DNA from 2 places in the Paenibacillus sp. JJ1722 genome. Region 2 is predicted to be linked to the other one. Evidence: predicted binding sites of a transcription regulator. Region 2 holds the regulator's gene; the other holds the start of a gene.
What was found. Region 2 encodes LexA, which represses DNA repair genes until DNA is damaged. Its sites were predicted from a motif close to CGAACATATGTTCG; they were not measured.
Positions count from the first base shown of each region.

Region 1: the regulator LexA is predicted to act here: its motif matches at 1,937-1,950, upstream of addB (helicase-exonuclease AddAB subunit AddB).

Region 1 is NZ_CP182500.1:4,078,191-4,081,782, forward strand. It holds gene addB (helicase-exonuclease AddAB subunit AddB) at 1-1,870, opposite strand, end outside; gene ACM1ND_RS18040 (class I SAM-dependent rRNA methyltransferase) at 2,108-3,487, opposite strand.
Region 2 is NZ_CP182500.1:3,337,325-3,340,916, forward strand. It holds gene ACM1ND_RS14630 (hypothetical protein) at 1-124, opposite strand, end outside; gene ACM1ND_RS14635 (DUF896 domain-containing protein) at 245-451, opposite strand; gene ACM1ND_RS14640 (LysM peptidoglycan-binding domain-containing protein) at 560-928, opposite strand; gene lexA (transcriptional repressor LexA) at 1,117-1,743, shown strand; gene ACM1ND_RS14650 (hypothetical protein) at 2,026-2,328, shown strand; gene ACM1ND_RS14655 (hypothetical protein) at 2,565-2,729, shown strand; gene ACM1ND_RS14660 (hypothetical protein) at 2,770-2,910, shown strand.

The DNA of each region.
Region 1 (3,592 bases), 740 kb from region 2:
CAAAGGCATGTTGAATACCGGACACACGTGTACGGTCCGTGTTTCCGACTAGAACCTGATCCAGAGCTGGCGGAACAAGTCCCATACGGAACTCAGCCAATCCCGTTTCCAGCACACCCGCAAACAAAGAGGTATCCAGCCTCTCATCACCCATCATTTCGACAATTTGATCCAGTAGTTCAAGCACCGCATCCCATACTTGACGATGCTCCTTCGCCTGCTCAGGTTTTCCTGCTTCCTCTGCCTGATGAATGAAGGCGTCCAGCTTGTGGCCAATTTCTGCATCCTCCAGTAACAGATATACCGCTTCACACTTCTCAAGTGCAGTTCGTGCCTTGCCCACACGTTTCTCAAACGCACGTAAAGGCGTCACGATCACATCCCGGCACAGCTCCATTAAATCCAACGTTTCATCCCGTTGACGGTTCCGTTCCTGCTCCTCCAGCTCCAGTGACAAGCTGGGTACAGCCTGCCACGGGCGACCGTCTGTCCAACGGCTACCTTGTATTCCGCAGGCTAGTACATAGTTTTCCAAACGGTCCATCTCCTCACGGCTTACCCGACCATCCAGCGGCAGGAGAAGGTCTGTTTTGACCGCACGGAATACATCCTCATATCGCCAACGACGCTGCACGATATCCAGCGAAGCCCGAATCAATTCCACTAAGGGATGATGCAAAACACTTCTCCGCTGATCCAGAAATACTGGAACCTCATATTGTTTGAATATCGGTTCCACCCATGGCTCATAATCTTCAATATGACGTACAAACAGGGCCATCTCCCGATAACGAGCGCCCTCATCTCGGGCCAGACGACGCATTTCGCGTGCAGCCCCTTCCAGCTCTGCACGGCGATTAGCCGCAGTGTACAGTTTTATGCCTTCCGGCTGTTCTTCTGTCCACTGCTCTCGTAGCTGCTGCAGCCGCATCCATTGTTCCTGATTCCGTAACCCTGTACGATGTTCAAAGTTAGCCTCCAAATACGCCAACGCCGGACGCTCCTTAAATCTCGGCAGCGGATCAGGGCGCAGTAATTGTGTCTGCGTCTCTATCATCAGCTCGTCTGCCATTCCTTTGAGCTTTACATACGTAGCCGCTGAGGGATGAAACAAATCCAGCTCATGCGGAAGCTGTCCGCTCTCGTAGCTGCGGTTGCAAGTCAGCGCCACCGTCAACGAAGAAGCGTGCAGCATAAGCTGCTCCACCACCTTGTATTCATGTGGTGTAAACCTGCGGTAGCCATCCATCCAAATATCTGCCCCACGCACAAGGGAAGACTCAGCAATCTGTTCTGCCAGCATGCGCAGCGTATCTTCACCGTCAATATATTTAAGCGTCAGCTCACGTTCAAAATCCTCATAGATTAGACTGATATCTTTGAGCTTGCCGCGCAAAATCGGAGTTGACTCTCCAGCAGCGTTCATTCGCTCCAGTTGCTCCGGTACAGACCGAGTATCATTTCCATACTGCTTTAGCTCCGTAAACAATGTATTCAACCGATCCACAAAGCCGAGCTGGTCTCCCGAATCCTTAAACAAACTCAGTTCATCCTTGCGACGACGAATAATTTTATATAAAAGCATCTTCTTGCCTTCTTCCGTTACAGGCACCAGTGCTGAACCCCCGGTTTCCTGCATAACTAAATAGGCAAGACGATGAAATCCCATCACTTGGGCGCGCACCGACCCCTGAATACCGTTTCCGGCTTCTGTAAGTAACGCATGCTCAGAAGCAAATGACGATTGCTCCGGTACAAGTAACAGCATAGGCTTACCTAGCGGCTCCTCGCGTAACATAGACGTCATTTCATTGCGGATTAACGTACTTTTACCACTCCCAGAGCGGCCAATCAACAAGCGAACCGACATGATGCGGCCTCCTTTCCAACGAACAACATTCTATTAAACAGTATAGCATATCAGGCAAGGGAGAAAAGAACGTACGTTTGCCATGTTGTAGCAATTCTTCCTCCCTCTAAAAAAACAAATCAGTCCCGCAGATTGGCTTGGTGCACGCCTTCTCTACAGGACTGATTTATACCTAAACGAGTCTATTTTACCTATTTAATCACCAAAAAGGCGATTGACTTTGACCTTGTATGAAACCTACAGCTGTGTCCGGCTGCGCACCTCAAAGATGGCGAATTTCAAGTAATGGCCTTCCTCCACACCCAAAATTTGAGGATGGTCCTTACCAGCCGCTCTCCAGTCTACCAGACGAAGGATTTTGCCGGCATCTGCCGCCGCTTCCTTAATGGTATCTAAAAACAACTCTGGCCGCATATGGAACGAGCAGCTCGCAGTCACCAGATAGCCGCCCTCATTGACCAGCTTCATCCCGTGCAGGTTGATATCTTTATATCCACGTGTAGCTCCTTTGACAGCGTTCTTCGTTTTGGCAAAGGCTGGCGGATCAAGAATGACCACGTCAAAGGTGCGTCCGCCACCTGCTGTCAGCGGCTTGGATGTATCTCCTTTGCCCCCGGCTCGTGCATTGCGTTCCTCTACACCTTTCACTTGATTGCGCAAATATTGAAAAGCATCGTCGACGACAAACTCGACGCGTTCCTCAAAACCGTTCAGCTTGACATTATCCCGCGCACTTTCAATCGCATGCTCTGAAATATCAAGACAAGTTACTTTTTTAGCACCATGTTTACATGCATTGAGCGTAAAGCTTCCCGTGTGCGAAAAACATTCCAATACGGTTGCGCCATCCCAGAATGGGAATTCAACAACCTTACCACTTTTATTCACTGGCTTCATGACCGTTGTGCCCGCATCCCCTGAGTCTGCAGCTACTTCTTGTAGCGTAATTCCACTACGTGCTCCCCAACCTGTCATCAACGGTGCTATGGCCGCACGATTTTCACGCTGGTCAAAGAAATAACCCGTCTTCTGGCCCTCTACGATATCAACCTTGATTTGCAGACCATTTTCCGTCACTACCACATGACGCGGGCAATCACCGTACAAAGGACCCTTCGTTTGTTCCAATCCTTCCAGCTCACGGATGGATACATCACTTCGCTCATATATACCAACAGGACCCACTACTTCAACGAGCGCATCCCTGATTTCTTCCCTGCGCCGATCCATGCCAAGCGTTAACAACTGCACGACTAACACATCACCAAATCGATCTACAATCAGTCCAGGCAAAAAATCAGCCTCGCCGTACACCAACCGATAAGCGTTTCCCCCGGTCACAAAACGTTCGCGGTGCTCCAGACATTTGCGAAAGCGTTGGGCAAAAAAGTTTTGATCCATTGCTTCCAGCGGCTCGTAGGACATCACACGCACTGTAATTTGTGAAGCTGGATTATAGTAACCTGTCGCCAAATAACGCCCCTGATGGTTAACGATACTGACCAAATCGCCTGCCTCTGGGTCCCCTTCGATCTTGGCTATTTCGTTTTTAAACACCCAAGGGTGTGCGTGCTCCAGCCTTTTTTTACGGCTGCGTTCTAATATTACTGAAGGCAAAATCCTTCACTCCCATTCTTGGATTACTCAAAGTCCTTAATATCGTTCCGTAAAAAAGAGCTCAGCCATGCTTGTCATGGCTGTCCCCGACAGATCATAGGCTGT
Region 2 (3,592 bases):
TACGGCCACGGAAAATATCCATTGTAGAACCTGCGCCGCTAATGGTTTGAATGCCTTGCTTTTTGCGCGATTTATTTAAATGCGCTGTGTTTTTGCGTACTTTTCTTTCAAATGATCGGGCCATCTCTCAATTCCTTCCCAGATATATTACATTAAAACAATTGCCTCAAAGCTGATCTATATAGATACCATAAAAGGTACCTAAAACAAAAGGCAAATTGCAGGCTTGGGCACTTTAACAACATTAATGCTTCAGCCCGTCATTTCCTTTCGATGTATCATCGTCCACAAATTCAATCGTCTCAAGCTGCTGCCGAAAATTACGGCGAATGTTACCTAAATAAATTTCCCGAAGATTGGCGCGCTCTGTGGCTTCCTCTTCCGTCAAACCCTCGGATTTTGCTTTGCGCGCTAATTCATTAATGCGCTGTACCAAGCTGTCTATATCCAAATTGTGTCCCCTCCATAAAAGCAAAGATATAATACACTTTGACATGTAGAAAAGAGCTTGTCAAGGCTCCCGTATTACGCTCCCTGACAAGCTCTAATAGTCTATAGATCAGAAGTTAGGAAGCTTGAGTACCTGACCTACTTGCACTCCCCGATCCTCCAAACCGTTAATCCGCACAATTCCTTCTATATATACCCGTGTATCCATTCGTTCCGGTTTATGATTTGCGGCAATCTCCCACAACGTATCCCCAGGTTGTACGGTCAGTTTAGTCACTTCTTCCTTGGAAGCTGAAGGTGCCGCGAAAACTGTAAGTACACCTGCCCCTGCAATCCAAGCAACAATCACTATAATAAGAAGCTTAAGTAAAAGAGTATTGGTAATAATCTGCATAAAACGTGCCCTACCCTCTTTTCGAGTCTCCTGTAAATTTTCTAAATTCATCGGAAAAATACTTTGATAAGTGCTATATTTCATCATTGGCTGTGTCCTCCAAACGTTTGTTCTTATGTTTTCACAATATAACACGAACATTTGTTTTGTTCAATAGAAAAGAGAACAAAAGTTCGCAATTATTTTCAGGGATTATTTAGAACTTATGTTTGTACGAACGGAGGTTCTATGCTATAATTTTCCCAAACGTTACTAAATGGGGTTGATACGGTATGTCTAAGATTTCGAGCCGCCAGCAGGCCATTCTTGAATTTATCCGCAATGAAGTGCGTCTAAAGGGATACCCCCCTTCTGTACGCGAAATAGGCGAGGCTGTCGGATTAGCCTCCAGTTCTACGGTTCATGGTCATTTGGATCGTTTAGAGAAAAAAGGACTCATTCGCCGCGATCCTACAAAACCACGGGCTATTGAGTTACTCGGTCAAGACGAATCGGATAACAGCAACTTGATTAATTACTCCATTAGTCGTGTCCCCGTCGTCGGCAAAGTAACTGCTGGCCTTCCTATTACGGCGACAGAAAATATTGAAGATTACTTTCCTCTTCCCCAACACTTTGTTGGTGAGGATAAAATATTCATGTTATCTGTTGTAGGCGAAAGCATGATTGAAGCTGGTATTGCTAACGGAGACTATGTAATCGTACGTCAGCAGCAGACCGCTGATAATGGTGATATTGTTGTAGCTATGACAGATGAAGACGAAGCTACAGTTAAAACCTTCTACAAAGAAAAGGATCATATTCGGCTTCAACCTGAAAATCCAGCCTTTGAACCGCTTCGCCTGACACACGTCAGCATTTTGGGCAAGGTTGTAGGACTCTTCCGGGACTTCCACTGATTTCTCGTTCTTTCTTCCCCGTTATTCTATCCACTAATACAAAACCGGCTGCCTAGGGCAAGCCGGTTTTGTATTGCTATTATGTTTATTATGTATCTCACAACTATTTTTTCATTTCAGCAACCTATCCCTATTTTTTCTACTAAAAATCAGCCTCCTCATCTCAAATAATCCCCCACTGACCTTGAGCAGCTATACTGTCATGGGCAAAACTAATAGATCTTTCTTTGTTTTAGATAAATATGGTATATTAATTACTTATAGCTCTGTAGGAGGAATTAAATGAAAAAAATTATAATTTCAGCGTTTGTTGTGATATTTATCGCCATAAGCTGTGTAGTTCCAACAATGGATCATTTGTATGCAAAAGAGAACTCCCACATAACAACCTATGACCGTATTAAGTATATACAAATACTTATCCATTTCAGGTATTTAGAAAAGCAACTCGAAGCTGTAATTTTCGAAAGAAATAATTATCCAGAAGACAGCCAAGAATATAAACAGCTCTCTGAACAACTGAATCATATTCTTGCTCAAGAGGCGTACTACGAGAAAAAACTTAACACTCTTAATAGTAAATAATTTTCATACTAACTGCCTATTATCTTTATCTACACTATTAGACTCATGCCGACCTGCCTGTAACATTCTCCTGCAACGTAAAGTTGAAAAGGCGAAGACAGGTTCGCATGAGTTTTTTTATTATCCATTAGGAATATAGGTACTAGCTTCTTTTTGCTTTTAATAGATTTATGCTGATACATTACTATCACAATTGACATATGTATATAGCAGAACTAAGCAAAGGAGATATGCAGATGATCAGAAATAGAGTTAAAACGTATAAGCATCGCATCGGGAAAAACAGATATCTGGTCGTTAAAGTCTTTCAAGCCGCAGCTGCTAAAACAGGAAGCGGAAATGCACTAGCAACCAATGCCTTGAATATCAAAATTTCCAAGCGTAAGCATAAACGCCACTAAGATTTAACCGTACCTTCATTTCTTGAAGGGAGGTGATATTATGAGCAGAAGACATTGCAAACGTGATTTAAGAAGAAGAAGATTAAACATCCGTTCCACTCAAAGAGCCATTGCGCGTGCAAGAGGTAACGCACTGGCTGTTAATCTGTTTAGCGTAAATGATAGACAACGCAGACGTTAATAATCGTTTTCAAGCAAAAGCGGGAAGGATTCTTCCTGCTTTTTTTGTGTTAAACGATACACCCAACTCCTAAATCCCATAGAACTGCTAAATTCAGTTGCCTTCCTTTTAACATACATATTCAACTATGCTTCCACTGGTTAAAACAGAAGCGAAATGGTACCCAGTCAAAAGCAGCAGCATTCTTGACTCAAATACTTTGTGTACAACTGACCACACCTATAGCCCTCAAACTTGCTTCAGCTTTTTTCACTTAAGTATTCCGGCTGTATATCCGTCCATGGTTTGTACGTTGCTGCATTGTTTGCTCAATTTTTTATTTTAAAACTTTATAAGGCCCCACTTCCCCACCACCGTATTCCACAAACTCCATCATATCCTACTCAACGGCTGGACTACAGATGCTCTTATCTGACTTAATGCAGCTGAAAACAATTCGATATTGGATCAACACTTCATATGTATGATTCATGTTGATCAACTCGACAATTCATTCTGGATAAGCGCTAAAAATCCTTCTCTAAATAATCATACCCTTACATGATTATTTAGAAAGCTAATATCCGACACATAAAGATAAAATACAACAAACAAAGACAAGAAAAAAATTTCTCTTCACAACCAATGAACTATGTACAAATACATTACACATGTATAACATTAAATACAAATACTAGAAAGG